Planctopirus limnophila DSM 3776: one gene and its partner. Each later gene encodes a partner of the first gene's protein in a complex. Links are inferred from orthologs where the notes say so. Each region holds a gene or a part of one and is shown on either strand. Other genes may lie near its edges.

Region 1 (8,113 bases):
ACGGGATGAATCCAGCGGATCCCTTCGCTGCGCAGCGTCGTCAGATATTTGCCAAACCGCAAGACCACGACTTCTTCGCGCGGGCCCACAATGATGAACCCGAAGAGCAGAATGGGCGGAAAGATGACCGAGGCTGCAATGATCAGCCCCAGTTCCATCATGCCAGCGGTTTCGGCAGAAGGTTCTGAATATCGACTTGAAGGTTGAGTCGTGGACATCGCCATTTCCAGAATTTGGGGAAGCTCTTTATCGAACCTGCCCTCTGGAACGAGAAGTCCACGATCTCAGATCATTGCAAATTTTCGAATCTTTTAACGGGAGTTGGAAGTTGGGAGTTGGGAGTTGGGAGTACACAGCACGCATGGGATGAGGCGCACTGAAACTTGGAAATCCTTGAATCGGAATTATTCTGACTTGGTTGGTTCAATGGGAGTGGCAGGGATGGTTGCGGGCTGGGCATCCACTGCATTCGACTTGGTGGCTTGAACTTCGGCTGTGCTGGGTGTTGGGGCTGGTAGTTTGGCAGGGACGGCGACTTTCACATAGCCCGAAATGCCAATGATGATGGCCCCCAGAACGATGCCCACTGTCTGCCAGTAAGCCATGCGCGTGCGTACTTTTTCGGCCAGTCCAGAGCGTCCCACGAGCAGCGACGAGAGGAAGAACAGGCCAAAGGCCAGCAGCATCTTGGTGCCAATCAGGGCATGATAGATCGGCTGTCCTTTATGTTTGGGCATCGCCTGGAAGTAGTTATAAAAACCACTCACCAGGAAGAGCACAATCCCGATGTGTACAAACATCTTCCATCGGGAAATAATGGCGGATCGTAAGGCGAGATGCTGATCTTCAGGCAGCTTGCTCACCACGGGATAGATCACAAATCGCAAAAAGACACTCCCCCCGATAATCACGACGGCAGTTCCGATATGTGTCCAGCGGGAGAGGATGTCAACGGCTTCCATTTACTTAAACCTTATGCAAATAATGTGTTATGGCAGATTAATCAGCGAAGTTCAGTCGGTCGTATGGAGGCTAGGGAAGACCCAGCCTGTGGGATGCTCCGGCTCACATCCTTCGGCGGATGACATGAGACGAATCAGCCACGAGAGCATAACACGCTTCGGCTTGAACTTCTCAAAAGTCTAGCCACCACAAAGTTTTGCACCACTGAATCCTGTTTTTGCTGGCCTTGTGAGGTTCCCGATCGCTCCAGCGATTGTCTGGCGGGTTGTGTGATCGCCATGGACTGGAGCAGTGATGGGCGGGAACAATCGAGAAACTGGTTACTCTTTCGCGATGTCGTCTGCTAAACTGGGGGACTTCTCAATACTGGCAGATACCAAATGAAACGTTCTCGACCTCCCCGCCGCACAACATCTCTGGTCACTTCTTCACGAAATCAGGGTTCCAAATCAGCCCATCCGGATCAACCGGGCGAGGCCTCTGCGGGCGAACGTCTGCAGAAGGTTCTGGCAAGTGCCGGGTATGGATCACGCCGAGCCTGTGAAGAATACATCGAAATGGGCCGCGTGACGATTGATGGTGTGGTGGCGAAGGAATTGGGGGTGCGTGTTGATCTTTCCCGCCAGAAGGTCGCTGTCGATGGCGAAAAGCTGCGTGTGGAAGAAAAGCGTTACTTTCTCTTTCATAAGCCAGCAGGTGTGCTGTGCACAAATTCTGATCCTGCGGGTCGAACTCGTGTGATCGATTGCTTCCCGCCGAATGTCGGTCGGCTCTTTACGGTGGGCCGGTTGGACGATGGGACTGAAGGTTTGCTGATCGTGACCAACGATGGCGATCTTGCCGAGAGACTTACACATCCCAAGTTTGGTATTCCGCGGATTTATCGTGCTGTCGTGGCGGGTAATCCTTCGACGGAGGCAATCAATCAGCTTCTTGAAGGGCTGTACTTCGCGGAAGGCCGCTTCCGCATGTCGAGCGTTAATCGAGTGAAGTCGCAGGGGTCTGCGACTGTGCTCGAAATTACCATGCGGGAAGGACAGAACCGGGAAATCCGCCGGTTGCTGGCTCGCGTGGGGCATAAAGTGATGAAGCTCAAGCGGACTCATTTTGGCCCGATCAAACTGGGTGATCTCGAACGCGGAGCTCATCGCAAACTCTCGGAAGAAGAACTCAGCAAACTGCAGGATGTTATCACGGGCAAGTGGAAGGAACCGGCTCCCCGCAAGCCGCAGCGTACCCGCGATGCTGGTAAAGCGACTTCAGCGGGAGGGGTAACCAGAGCCTCGTCGTCTCGTGCAGGAAGTGCAGGTGCCACGCCTCGCGCCAGGCTGGAGCGCACGGCATTACCAGCGACGGGACTGGAACCACTGACCATTCCGGGCTCGAAACTCAAACGCCTGGGAAGCTCAAAAGCGTTGAAATCACAGGTATTGAACTCACCTGAGGCTAACCCCAAGCGTCGCGAAGATTCCCGCTCGTCCGGTGGATCTCGTTCTTCAGAAGGATCACCAGCGCGTCGTACCGGGAAAGGCTCAATGGCTCCGGAAGCTCGGCAGAAGCCCGCCTCGCGCACTTCGGGAGGCTTTTCCAAGGGCCGTCCGGGCAGCAGGACGACGGATCGCAATCTGGCCCTTAACGACAATCCGCCAGTGATGGACGATGGCAGCACGCGATTGAAGCGGCGTGTGCTGGATGGTGAAGGTTCGGTGATTTCGAGCAAAAAGCTCAGAGGGGCAGCACCGCGCCTGAACTTCCCGCAGAATGTACGGGGCAACGACGCTGCCGATGGAGACGAAGCTCTCAATTCACCACCACTGAGCCTGCTGAAGAGTGGCCGACGAGTCCCGCGGACGAAGGATCACGTCATCGCACATCGATCGGCCAATAAAGAGACCGCTGCTGAAGCGACTCCCGAAAAAGTTGTTCGCAAGAAGACCTCTGCCAAGTTTCCAGGATCTCGAAAAGCGACAACGGCGGGGCGCTCATCAACCAGCGCTCGAAACAAGAAGTCGTCGAGTTCATCGAGTCGCAAGCGGAGTGATTAGGCGGGGAGCGTGCGTGGAGCAAACGCGAGCCGTGGCCAATACTCACCCGCAGCATCTTGAGTTTTTCAATCATTCAGAAGCCCTAGAAATCAGACGTCCCGAGCATGCCCTCCAGCCCTACTGAAACCTCTGCTTCGGCTTGTCACATCCCTTCCCTTGGGCTGCCTGGACAGGTGATGTCTGCCGTCCAGCAGAAGGCACGCGTGCTGCTGCACGAGGCCATGGCGAAAAATACATTTCGCCTGCGGCTCGATTGTGTTGAGCTGGCGACCAAGATCACTCCGGGGCAGTTCTTCATGGTGAAAATCCCGGGAGAGAACGATCCGCTTCTGGGCCGACCGTTTGCGCTGTTTGATATCTGCAGGGATGAAGAAGGACGTGTTGCCGGGCTGGAGTTCGGCTACGTTGTCGTGGGTAAAATGACCGGTCGCCTGGCTCAGCTTCAGGCGGGAGATGAAGTGGAAATCTGGGGGCCACTTGGCAACGGCTTTCCGGCATCACCGGGCGGGCGGCTGGTTTTCGTCGCTGGTGGGATTGGGCAAACGCCCTTTCTGGCACTCGCCCGCGAAGCTCTTGGAGTACAGAGTTATCCCCAGCAGAATCCGCGAAAAGTGGTTACGCCCAGTTCCGTCACACTTTGTTACGGAGCGAGGAATGCTGAGTTTCTGGCGGGTGTCGAAGACTTCCAAAGTGTTCCCGGCCTGAAGGTTGAACTGGCCACCGATGATGGTTCACTGGGGCACCATAGCTATGTCACTCAATTACTGGAAGAACATCTCAAGGCTCCCGGTGAGCCCGTGACCATCTATGCCTGCGGGCCAGAACCGATGCTCAAAGCTGTGCAGAAACTGGCACTGTCGTACAACGTCACCTGCTGGTTATCGTTAGAAACCCCAATGGCGTGCGGCTTTGGAGCCTGCTTCAGTTGTGTCGCCAAAATCCGGGAAACGACTCCTTCGGGTGAGGAAAGCTGGGATTACCGACGCACTTGTGTCGAAGGGCCCGTCTTCGAAGCTCGCGAACTGATCTTTGAAAATCATCCTTAAATTTCAACTCGTTACCCAATATCCCGCTGGTGACCTCTAATCGAATTCGCTTCCGCGTCCAGAATGGCAGTTTTCTCTCATGTTTGTCGATCAAATTGAAATTACCTGCAAAGGGGGCGATGGTGGCCCCGGATGTTCCAGCTTCCGGCGGGAAGCGCACGTCCCTCGAGGCGGCCCCGATGGTGGTGATGGTGGTCGCGGCGGGCACGTCGTCATTATCGCTGATGAAAATGTTGACAGCCTCGTGCACCTGGTCGGGATTCGTCATTGGTTTGCCAGCAATGGGAATCCCGGGACCAGTTCGCTCAAGACGGGTAAAGATGGCGAAGATCTCGTCATTCGTGTGCCGATGGGAACCATTCTGCGTGATTCTCAGCGTGGCTTCGTCCTGCGTGATCTGACAGATCATGGCGATACGGTGATCGTCGCCAAAGGGGGCGAAGGGGGCTATGGCAACACGCGTTTCATGTCATCGACGAACCGCGCCCCGCGCGAATTCGGGCCGGGTGAACCTGGTGAAAAACGTGAGCTGCTGCTGGAGTTGAAAGTCGTCGCCGATGTGGGACTGATTGGAAAACCCAATGCCGGTAAATCGACGCTTCTTTCGCGGATGACACGGGCGACTCCGGAAATTGCCAACTACCCGTTCACGACGAAACACCCGAATCTCGGGATTGTCCGCGTCGGTTACGAGCGGCAATTCGTGATGGCTGATATTCCCGGGCTGATTGAAGGAGCCCATGCGGGAGTGGGGCTAGGTCATGAATTTTTAAGGCACGTCGAGCGGACTCGCGTGCTCGTACATCTCGTTGAACCCAATCCGGATGACCAGACGGACCCGATCGAGAACTATCTGCAGATCCGCGAAGAGTTGCGGCTTTACGATGACGATCTGGCCCAAAGACCTGAAATTGTCGTCATCAGCAAGTCGGAACTGCTGGATGCCGATGCTGCTAAAGAGCTGCTTGAAGAGCGGATTGGCAAACCCGTCCTGCAGATTTCAGCGATGACAGGTAAAGGACTTCCCGTACTGACCAAACAGATCATCGAGATTCTTGATCGTCTGAAACAGGCTGAGGAAGACGCAGAGGCGGAAGCGGCTTACCTTGCCAGGAAAACATCGTCTGAAGCAGAGGCTCCCATCGCGCCGGCTCCTGTCGATTCATCTGCAGAAAATGCTGAGTAAGGTGTCTCGAAAAGAGACGAGGCAAATTTTGAAGTCTCTTAGGCGGGCAGGCTGGTGGTCGTCCACTTGCAACCAGTGCTGACGAACGTTGAAATCTGAGTTGTTCCATCCCGAGGCTTCACCGAGGACTGATCTGTGGCGATGTACGACCAACTCTGCCTGCTCAGTGGCAGAGCTCACCCGAAACTCGGCCACGAAATCGCCAGCTATCTGGGAATCAACCTGGGGGCTGTCGAGCTCAGTAACTTTCCGGATGGTGAAATCTCTTGCCGGCTGTACCAGAACGTCCGCGGGGCGGATGTCTTTCTCGTCCAGCCCACGGGGCCCGCAGTCAATGACAATCTCATGGAACTGCTCGTTCTGATTGACACCTGCAAACGGGCGAGTGCTGCCCGTGTGACGGCTGTGATCCCTTATTTTGGCTATGCCCGGCAAGACCGCAAAGATATGGGGCGTGTTCCCATTACGGCAAAACTGGTCGCCAATCTCATTACGAAAGCCGGGGCTGATCGTGTTCTGACCATGGATCTCCATGCGGCTCAGATTCAGGGATTCTTCGACTGCCCCGTCGATCACCTTTACGCAGCACCGATTCTTGATGAATACTTTCGTTCACTGAATTTACCGAAGTCGAATCTGGTGATCGTGAGCCCGGACGAGGGGAGCATTAAGCGGTCTTTGCAGCATGTCGAGCACCTGGGTGGCTCGTTTGCGATTGTGGATAAGCGTCGCTCGAACGCCTTTGAAACTCGTCAGGAGAACCTGATTGGTGGCCCGATTGCCGGGAAAACCTGCATTATTTTCGACGATATGATTACCACGGCTGGCTCGATGGTGGGCGCCGTGAAGGTTGTGGCCCAGCATGAGGCCGCCGAGATCTATGTGGGAGCGACACATGCGATTATGTGCGGTCAGGCCGCTCAGAGGCTGGTCGAAGCACCGATCAAAGAAATTGTCGTTACGAACAGCCTGCCGCTGACCCCTGAGCAGAAGCTCCCGAATCTCAGGCAGGTTTCTGTGGCACCACTGCTGGGTGAAGCCATTCGCCGAATTCATAGAAATGAATCTGTCAGTTATCTTTTTGACTGAAGGGCGTGCTGCCAGATTCTTTCTGCCATCAATCTCAATTTCGTGGCGAGAACGACATTTTCGGTAAATGCGAATCCATTTCGTCATCTCCGGAATGGACTGCTTAACCTGCCTGAAAAACCCGAAAAAGCCGCTGCACTCGATAATCTGGAGTGGGAAGCGAAGCACATTGCGGGTATTTTGGGGATTTGTGCATCGCTTATTGTACGCATATTGATGTGTTCACCTTTCAGTTCCCTCTCTGGGTCGATTGCCTGTCAATCTACTTGGCACGCAAGATCTGCGAGTCGCTTATGTCGATTGGAATTTCTCCCTGTCCCGGCTGTGGCACATTGCTGCTCGATGACACCGTTGAGTGCCATCGCTGCCATCATGTGTTTGATCGAGAGCGGGCTGAAGAGCTGGCGATTCAGCCTTTGCCGACCGACGAGGCTGTGATTGAAGATCTGGGGAGTTGCCACAATTGCGGTGAAGCGGTTCGTAGTGGCCTGGTGCGGTGCTGGAATTGTGGAGTCTTCCTGCGAGCGGATATTCAAGCCGCCTTTGATGAACGACAGAGCGATCAACGCTCGCCGGCAACGCCAACGGATCGTAATCCGCAGTCACGCTCCATGCTGAAGGCCGAACCTCACACGCCGGCTTCGCTTTCCGAGATCGATAAAAACGCTCAGTTAGCAGCTTACTACGCTCAAAGGAATGGGCATGGCTTAGAGCCCGGAGCCAGTCCACTCATTTCGGATCAACCCCTCGTAGAAGCCAGCGGGGTGGATCAGAGTGCCGAGGATGAAGAGGACGATTTCGAACTTTCTGGGGATATTTTCCTCACTGAAGCCACGATGGCCATTGAGCCGCCACCAATGGCTTTCCCCCAGGTGAATGAGACCTCAGGGGATACTTTTGCACTGAGCGAAATTCCGCGCCTGGAGCCGGAATCGGTCGATGGATCGACGATGGAAGAGTCGATCGAAACGATTCCCATGATGTCACTCGATGGGAGTGGGGCTGAAACTTCTCCACAGGAAGAACTGATTGGAACGCCCGAAGTGAGCGATGCCAGTCATCCCGCTGAAGAGATGTCCGAAGATGATCTCCTCCTGCACATTGCTCTTTCTGAAGAGAAGGAAGAGCAGGAACTGGCACTCAAACCGCGCAAGAAAGGTTTCCTGACCACTTGTGAGGCTGGCTGTAAAGTCCGTGTGATGGATCATCATCGCGGCAAAGTTGGCAAGTGCCCCAAATGCGGTGCGAAGCTGGTTGTTCCCTTACGCAAAACGACGAATGCCGGTGCTGAAGAAGAAATTCCGCTTGATCCGCCCATCAATCTGGAAGCAGTGGGCAAGTTCGTCCACATCATTCAGGATGTGGCACTGCACACGATTGCCAAGGGGAAACTGAAGCTCAAAGCAGCCGCACATGCCAAAGACTTTTCGCTGATTGATCTGGCGATTGATCCACAGGCACTGGTGCTCCTGGAATGGCCCAAGGGGACTTTGCTCAAGCCAACAGCGAAGAAGATCCCCGAGTTTCGAGCAGCTCTCAAATCTCGACTGATGGCCAAAAAAGACGAGACCGATCTCAGCCCTGCCACGATCACCATCGTGCCCGTTGCTGCTGAGTCGATGGCGATTGTCCAACCCACGATTGCCGGAGGAAATGAATCGCTCCAGAGTTTGGCTGTCTTTGGTGAAGGACGCATTGCCCTCGAACTGATCTCGGGTGAAGAAGGTACGCCGCAAAAGTTTCTCTCGTTTTCATTAAGTCAGTTTCGCACTCTGGCTAAGGCG
Region 2 (8,073 bases), 4.3 Mb from region 1 along the record:
ATGCTTTCGTCAGGTTTATCGAGCAAGACACCTGGCCCACTTTCGCCCCCCTTCAAGAGATGTTCACGAGCCGCCAGCGAAAACCCACCACGAAACTTCGAGCCAGTTCCGTGACATTCGTTGCAGTTCTTGACGAAAATCGGTTCGATCTTCTCTCGATAAAACGCCAGATCTTCGGGACTGAAACCCGGCGATGAGTCACCAGGAGCTGGATCATCAGGAGCCTGCCGATTTTCTTCGGCAACGAGTGCCTTACCGGCAACCGCATGATCCCCGGAAACCAGTCCCTGTATGAGCCATGCAGCCGCTGACAAAATGCTCGCTGCGAGCAAAGACGTTCCCCATCGGGAAGATCTCTTCACTTGGCGTGGTAATCGAAAATCATCGCGATTTTTTACAAACAACATTCGTCACCTGTCGCGAAAGCGTTGTTGTTATTGCCCTACAGCAGCGAGGGACACCTCGAAATGGCGATGGGAGAACCTCGCTTTGTAGAGAGACTTCCCGCATCCATCTGTGTTCCACACAACATATCCATCACTGCAAATCTATTATGGAATGATTTACGACAGAGAAACAATGAGAATCGAAGTCTATTGTCTGAGTTTTATTTCGCATTGGGAAAAACACCCCGGCCCCCCACGTCTGCTCAACCAGCGGTGATTGCAGCAACCAATTGTTAACACAGTAGTTAAAACCAATGAATCACACCCGCATGAATCGATTTACAAGATTCTCAGGCTCATGGAATTCAAACAGAAAACCATCAAATCTTTGAGACAGGTTGCGGCTGGATCTGATATGTTCTCGGCTTCCACCTGATCGTTACTTCACCACCTTACCGGATGCATGTTGTGAAGCCCCGAAAGCGAGTTGCCCTGGTCATCGAAACGTCTCTCGCTTATGGGCGCGCCGTTTTGAGAGGGATTTCCAAATATCTCGTGGCGAACCAGCCATGGTCGATGTATCTCGATCTGCATGAATTGATGGCACAACCTCCCCGCTGGCTCGAAAACGCCGAGATCGACGGTGTCATCAGTCGATCCACCACACCAGAACTCGCTGCTTCACTTCTCAGGCGGCGAATTCCCACCATCGATATGACGGATTTCCGGCTGCACGATGGCTTGCCGCATGTCTATACCGACCATCGAGCGGTCGGGAAACTGGCTGCGGAACATCTGCAGGAGCGAGGTTTCCGCCAGTTTGCGTACTGCGGCTTTTCGGATCATGCCTGGTCATCCGAGCGTCGCGAAGGTTTTGCCAACGCCATCACTGGCCAGGGCGATCTTCATATATATGAATCACGCTGGCAGACTTCATCCAGCCAGACATGGGCGCAGCAGCAGCAAGAGATTCGTGGCTGGCTGGAGGCGCTTCCCAAGCCTATTGGAATCATGGCTGCCAACGATATGCGCGGGCATCATGTGCTTGATGCCTGCCGGCAACTGGAACTCGCCGTGCCGGAATCGGTCGCAGTGATTGGTGTCGATAATGACGAAGTTCTTTGCGAGTTGTGCGATCCTCCGCTTTCCAGTGTCGTGCCTAACCCGGAACGCATTGGATACGAGGCCGCTGCCATGCTGGATCGCATGATGGCAGGAGATTCCTGGCCGACGGAGACGCTTTACATTCCCCCCATGGGAATCGTGACCCGACAATCGACCGATGTGCTGGCGACGGACGATCCGATCGTTGCCAGCTCATTAAAAATCATTCGTGAAGGTGCCTGCCACCAGCTCACTGTCGATGAAATTCTCGCTCGCGTGAACACTTCACGCAGTGTTCTCGAACGTCGATTTCGCAAACATCTGGGGCGTTCACCGCAAGAAGAAATCCGTCAGGTTCAACTGAAGCGAGTGAAACAACTTCTCGAAGAAACCGAATTACCATTGAGCCGCATTGCCGAATTGAGCGGCTTCCAGCATGCCGAATACCTGAGTGTGGTGTTCAAACGGGAACTTGGTATGACGCCGGGAAGTTATCGCAAAAGTGCCAATCTGCGATAAGGACTTATCCTGAATTCAAACCCGCACCCTCGCAAAGTGTACAAATAAAAAACACCCGGTGGCTCGATGAGTACCGGGTGTCTTCGTTGAACGAGTCGACATGGCGTTTACGCGCCGAATTTTTCCAGTCGACCAGCATGTGCCATGGCCTGCAGCATGAGGTACTTGGCTTCAAATGTCCCCAGACCACCGCGGGCACACTGCGATTCGCCGAACTTGGTTGAACCATCGAAACGACAGGTGTCAGCCGAGAGGAGCACGGGCACAGGATGCCAGCTATGCGATTTCATCTTGCTCGGCGTGCTGTGATCTCCGGTCACGATGACAACTGTCGGATCGAGTTGCAGGATTTTGGGAATGCAGCTGTCGAGTTCTTCTGTTCGCTTCACCTTGGCAGCAAAGTTACCGTCTTCACCGGTTGAATCGGTGTACTTGAAGTGAATGAAGAAGAAATCGTAGTCATTCCAGGCGGCTTTAAGGCAGCTCATCTGGTCATCGAGAGTTTGCCCCGCATCGAGCACATCCATGGAAACCAGTCGGGCCAGACCTCGATACATCGGATAAACCGCAATGGCTGCTGGCTTCATGCCGTAGACTTCCTGAAAAGTCGGAATGGCTGGCAACGTATCAATGCCTCGCAGAGTCAAGAAATTGGCAGGAGCATCGTTTTTGAGTATTTCTTTGGCTTGACGCAGGAACTCATTGCAGATTTCGGCAGTCTTCTTGGAACAATCGCTCTTGGCAACAGCCTCCAGTGGAGCCTTCCCTGTCGCCTGAGGATCTGTATCGTGAACCTGGCCACCCAGCCCTTCACTGCGGAAGACAATCACCAGCCGGTACTCTTTCACCGGGCGGACAAATACTTCCACTCCCGGAATCTTGATCTGATTCAACTTCTCGCACAGAGCGGCGCCAATTTCACTGCCAATACGGCCTGCACGACGATCTGTGATAATCCCGGCCCCGTCGATCGTGCAGAAGTTACCGCGAATCGCGACATCTTTCGGCCCGAGTTCGAAATCGATCCCCAAAGCTTCGAGAACACCACGCCCAATCTGGTACTGTAGTGGATCGTAGCCAAAGAGTCCCAAATGCCCTGGCCCACTGCCAGGAGCAATGCCCGGCAAGACAGGGATGGTTTGCCCCAGGCAGCCACGACTTGCCAGAGCGTCGAGATTGGGAGTTAACGCTGATTCGAGTTCTGTCTTCCCTCCGGGAGTTAACGGAAGACCTCCCAGCCCATCGCCCACAAGCAGGACGATCTTGGAGTCGTTGGATTTCTGAAGCTGCCGAGTGAGCACATGTGGATCGGTCATGGTCGTTCAGTGAGTCTGGTGGACAGAAATATCGGAACGCGAAGATTTCTCGCACGAAGTGCATCTTCGGCCCGATCCGCCTTGACCGCAAGTGTCTACCCAAAACTTGATCCGTTCTGGCCTGAGGTTGTGACGAGGAATCCCGAATCGTTACCCTTCACGGGATCAGTGACTTCCGTGAAACATGTGCGATTCTGCATTTTGTTTTCCACCACTGATGACGCCTGGTTCAAACCGTGTTTCCTTCATCAAAAAGTCTTCCGTGATGTCATTGACTTCGAATCTGCCGGTGTCTCTCAATGTTCAACTGGGAAGATTGTCACTTAAGAACCCGATTCTTGTGGCCTCTGGAACATTCGGCTACGCCCGCGAAATGTCGGCATTTGTCGATTATGCTCAATTGGGAGGGATCATTCCCAAAACGGTCACTCGCGAGCCGCGCGCTGGAAATCCCCCACCGCGAACTGTCGAAACGACGGCAGGTCTTTTGAATTCGATTGGCCTCGATAACGACGGCATCGAAGTCTTTATCACCAAGCATCTCGAAGCTCTTTCGCTGCTGCCGACGGCGTTAATTGTCAACATTGCCGGGAAGAGTACCGACGACTTTGTTGTGATGGCTCGGCGACTCGATGAGTTCAATGCGATTCAGGCGCTGGAGCTGAATATCAGTTGCCCGAATGTCAGTGGCGGAGTCGATTACGGTACGAATCCGACGATGACAGCCGAAGTCGTGGCTGCGGTGCGGCAAGCGACATCCAAGCCGATTATTGCCAAGTTGACACCGAATGTAACGAGCGTCGTGGAGATTGCACGTGCGGCCGCAAGTGCCGGGGCCGATGCCCTTTCGCTCGTCAATACGTTTCAGGGTTTTGCCGTCGATTGGAAAACGGGCGAGCCACGGCTGGGGAATGGTCTGGGGGGACTCAGCGGCCCAGCGATCAAACCTCTGGCGTTAAGAATTGTCTGGCAGGTCGCGCAGGCGGTGGACTGCCCGATCATTGGCGTCGGCGGGATTCAATCACTCGATGATGTCCTCGAATTTCTGGTCTGCGGAGCGACTGCTGTGCAGGTGGGAACGGCGAACTTTTACAATCCATCGTTGTCGAGTCAGTTAACGAGCGGGTTGGAAAAAGTTTTGCAGGATCGAGGTTGTTCACGAGTTCAGGAACTCATCAAAACCGTCAAAGTTCCCAAGAATCAGCGGAAAACCTGCTAGGTATTTCCAAGGCTTACGAACTCATTCTGATATTGGGCAAACTGCTCACAAAATCATGATCACGAAGGGAAGCAGCATGCGGGTGCTATCAGGAATCCAGCCAACCGGGCGATTCCACTGGGGAAACTATTTCGGAGCGATCCGCCAGTATCTGGCCCTGCAGGGACACGAACAATCGTTCTACTTCATTGCTGATCTGCATGCGCTGACCACCATTCGCGATGCAGCGCTCCTCAAGCAGAATACACTGGATGCCGCTTTAGACCTGCTGGCATTAGGGCTCGATCCAGAAAAGGCCACTTTGTTTCGACAATCAGATGTGCCCGAAGTGACCGAACTGACCTGGCTGCTCATGACGGTCACTCAAATGAGCCTGCTCGAAAAATGCCATGCCTATAAAGACAAGGTCGCTCGGGGAATACCGGCTGATGCAGGACTGTTTACTTATCCCGTCCTGATGGCTGCTGATATTCTCGCCTACGACAGCGAAGTGGTGCCTGTCGGTGTGGATCAGGTGCAGCACATCGAAGTCACTCGGGATGTCGCCCAGAGATTCAACTCGTTCTATGGCGGGGAGTTTCTCAAGCTTCCCACAGCCCGCGTGCTGGACGATTCGGCCAAAGTCGTGGGAACTGATGGCGAAAAGATGTCCAAAAGTTACGGCAACACCATCGAACTCTTCGAATCGGCGAAGTCACTCAAAAAGAAAATCAATTCGATCAAGACAGATTCCACGCCAGTGGAATCTCCCAAGAATCCTGAAACCTGCCACCTCTTTACCTTGTATAAACTCTTTGCGACGACCGAACAGCAGGAGGTGCTGGCAGCACGCTATCGCGCTGGCGGGATGGGTTATGGCGAAGCGAAAAACACGCTCTTTGAAGCGGCGATGGAGCACTTTGGTGTCGCCCGCGCCCGCCGGGATGAATTAGCACTTCAGCCAGATCTTGTGGAAGAAATTCTTCAGGCAGGAGCGGCTAAAGCCCGTAAAAAGGCCAGAGAAGTCCTCAACCGCTGCAAGTCGGCCTGTGGCCTCGCTATCCAGGAAATTTGAACACCACGCTCAGAAAAGACTCATGACTTAAAACCAGGGGCAAATCCTCTTAACAGGAATCCTTTTTTTCGCGACACTGATTATTTGCGAGACGCCCTCATAACCATGAACCTCGCCTGAGAACTTCAGCGGCAAACTAAGGTGGGAGAAGTGCATTGATCTTGCAGGGCTGTCTCTGAAAAATTTTGATACGGAAAAATAGAAGCTCTGGACTGTTCATGAGAAGAGCTTTGTGAACGGAGTATCTTTCGATGTCGTCGTCGGTTCGGCACAAGACATATCTGCTTAAGAGTGATCAGCTCAAGCTGCTGCTGGCGGCCTGTACTTTCGCGACCACAACCTCCTTCAGCGGCTGTGGCTCAGTGGCCGAAAGTGGTCTGCCGACAGTTCAAGCCACTTCGGTCCAACTCGATAGCCAGACGGTCAGCACATCGAATCAGACCCCGAAAGATGAAAATCAGGCCGCTTCATCGACAATTGCGGAGTCGGCGCCGGCTCCTGCAAAAGAAAACGCATCTGGCAAGAGCACGAATCCAATAGAAGCGGTCGATCAGGCCAAATCAGAACTCTCCGGCAGTGCAGAACCAGTGAAATTTCTGGGCGAATGGACAGACCATTTTCATGGACGCAGGGTCATGAAATTCGCTGAAGATGGCACGGGGGTGATGATCCTCGAACTCGATACTGTTGGCGCACTGCTGTATGGCTCGAAACTTGAGTTCGATTTCCAGTGGTCAGTGACTGGCAATATTCTGGAAATGAAAATGAAGGGTGGTCGTCCCAAAGCGACGACTGAATCGTTGAGTAAATCGTGGGGTGCAGAACATCAGTATGAGATTCTGGAAGTCTCCCCTGAAGTCTTCTCGATTCGCAATCTCAAAGGCCAGACGGTTTGCCATCTTAAGCCATTTGTCAAAGTTGCTCAGACAGTCAAACCCTGAGGCAATGGCGTTTCGTTTTCTGTTGATCGAACCGGTCGTCCCACGCTTAGTAACAGGCCGACCGAAGTGGCGCTGATCACCAGGGCACTGAGCCACCACGCGACGGGCAATGTTTTCAGCTCGCGTGTATCAAAACCCCAGGCAATCAAGGCTTCGGCATACTGGCCAAAGATGAGTACTGTCCCGTTATTGAGGACATGGAGAAGAATTCCCGGCCAGAGCGAATTGGTTTTTTCCCGGACTGCACCCAGGAGTATGCCCAGGAGTGCCGTGGGTAAAAACCGTTCGAGTACAACTGCATCCCGTATGAGAATATGAAACAAGCCAAAGACCAGGCCGGTCAAAATGACGGTGGGCCAGGCGCCTAGCGATCGTCTCCAGGCGGAGAACAGCAATCCACGAAAGAAAATCTCTTCGCAAAATGCGGGAATAATCGCCAGTGCCAGCAACTTGATCGGCAGTGGGATGGCGCCAATCTGAATCTGAAGACTGCCAAAGAGTTTGACGAGTTCTTCCTTCCTGGCGTCTGACATCATCCCCGATTCTACCTGCAGCAGGACAATCCAGAGCGATAGACCTGCCAGAGAACTTAAGAGCAACGCCAGAAATCTGGGTCGCTGAAGTGCCAGTGTTCGTACAGGGGGCCACCTGTTCCAGAAGATCATCAGGCCAGGGACACCTGCGAATAATGCGATGGTCACCAGGCCATTGAGCAATAAACGAACCTCAAGTGTTAAAGAACTCAGGCTCCCAGCCAGTCCTCCGATGACGATGAAGAGTGGCGTCACGACCAATAAAGCCACCCAGCCGGCGACCGGTGGGAGAGAGGACTTGTGCAGGCCGGTGCTCTCCTGAGGGCGCTGAAAAAATTCTCGCCACGAAGTTTGCGAGACCCCCAGCAGTGCGTCTCCACCAAATGAACGGGCTGCGAGAGCGAGGCAGGCCCCTGTGGCAATTGCCGTCGTTCCGATCGTCAGTGCCAAAAGTGACCAGTCGATGGTGGCGGAGAAAACATCGCGGGTGGCGAGCACCAGGTTCAATACCGGGATACACGCCATGGTGGGAGACAACTGAAACTGTGGCAGCAGGCTCGCCACTCCGGGAGCCAGCGAAATGATCATCAGTGGAATCAGATACGCCTGAGCTTCTTTGAAACTGCGTGCATGGCTGGTGATTGCCAATAGTGCTGCCGAGAAGAAACTGGCGAAGAGGGCCAGCATCGCGGCCAGACGTAAGATCAAACCGATGGTGATCCCATCTTCTCCCAGCAACGTGGCCGAGAGCCCGGTGGAGCTGAGTGTCACAAACATCGCAAATAAGTTGACTGCTCCCGTGAGCATAGCCACAGCCACGACAGCAATGTACTTGGCAGTGAGGATCTCTAAACGTGGCAATGGAGCTGCCATCAATGTTTCCAGCGTTCCTCGTTCACGTTCACCGGCTGTCAGATCAATCGCTGGATAAACAGCCCCGGTAATCGTCATCAAGATGAGCATCAGCGGGATCAATGCTCCTATGGAAACCAGGGGGCCTC

Evidence for each region.
Region 2: the proteins of PLIM_RS21305 (region 1) and PLIM_RS04085 are in contact, whole or in part, in a crystal structure (PDB 5UE9), measured with the Lactococcus lactis proteins. The link is inferred for Planctopirus limnophila DSM 3776 from one-to-one orthologs. Residues at the interface, in WP_023189152.1 of Lactococcus lactis: Leu4, Gln5, Ala47, Ser48, Met49, Leu50, Leu51, Arg52, Arg53, Met95, Leu98, Arg223, Met224, Ala225, Cys226, Ile228, Gly229, Ala230, Cys231, Tyr232, Ala233, Val235, Glu236, His237, Asn243, His244, Ala245, Lys247, Glu250; in WP_025017116.1 of Lactococcus lactis: Gly25, Phe27, Phe29, Glu32, Tyr33, Lys35, Tyr36, Lys48, Phe56, Thr60, Pro61, Arg62, Val63, Ala64, Glu65, Thr66, Ala67, Ser68, Gly69, Met70, Ile74, Gln77, Pro223, Glu251, Phe274, Ala275, Pro277, Phe278.

The regions. Positions count from the first base shown.
Region 1 is NC_014148.1:5,309,687-5,317,799, forward strand. Bases 2,122-5,119 are described here. They hold PLIM_RS21305 (dihydroorotate dehydrogenase electron transfer subunit), read left to right. Parts: upstream 2,122-3,184; coding sequence 3,185-4,054; downstream 4,055-5,119. Other genes in these bases: PLIM_RS21300 (pseudouridine synthase), read left to right, coding at 2,122-3,008; obgE (GTPase ObgE), read left to right, coding at 4,134-5,119. Outside these bases: PLIM_RS21290 (SPFH domain-containing protein), read right to left, coding at 1-218; PLIM_RS21295 (hypothetical protein), read right to left, coding at 405-962; more of PLIM_RS21300, read left to right, coding at 1,344-2,121; more of obgE, read left to right, coding at 5,120-5,240; PLIM_RS21315 (ribose-phosphate diphosphokinase), read left to right, coding at 5,382-6,329; PLIM_RS21320 (hypothetical protein), read left to right, coding at 6,623-8,113.
Region 2 is NC_014148.1:997,748-1,005,820, reverse strand. Bases 2,610-5,567 are described here. They hold PLIM_RS04085 (dihydroorotate dehydrogenase), read left to right. Parts: upstream 2,610-3,590; coding sequence 3,591-4,544; downstream 4,545-5,567. Other genes in these bases: trpS (tryptophan--tRNA ligase), read left to right, coding at 4,621-5,567; PLIM_RS04090 (2,3-bisphosphoglycerate-independent phosphoglycerate mutase), read right to left, coding at 2,610-3,325. Also shown: PLIM_RS04100 (PSD1 and planctomycete cytochrome C domain-containing protein), read right to left, coding at 1-407; PLIM_RS04095 (XylR family transcriptional regulator), read left to right, coding at 855-2,009; more of PLIM_RS04090, read right to left, coding at 2,117-2,609; more of trpS, read left to right, coding at 5,568-5,598; PLIM_RS04075 (hypothetical protein), read left to right, coding at 5,850-6,539; PLIM_RS04070 (ABC transporter permease subunit/CPBP intramembrane protease), read right to left, coding at 6,521-8,073.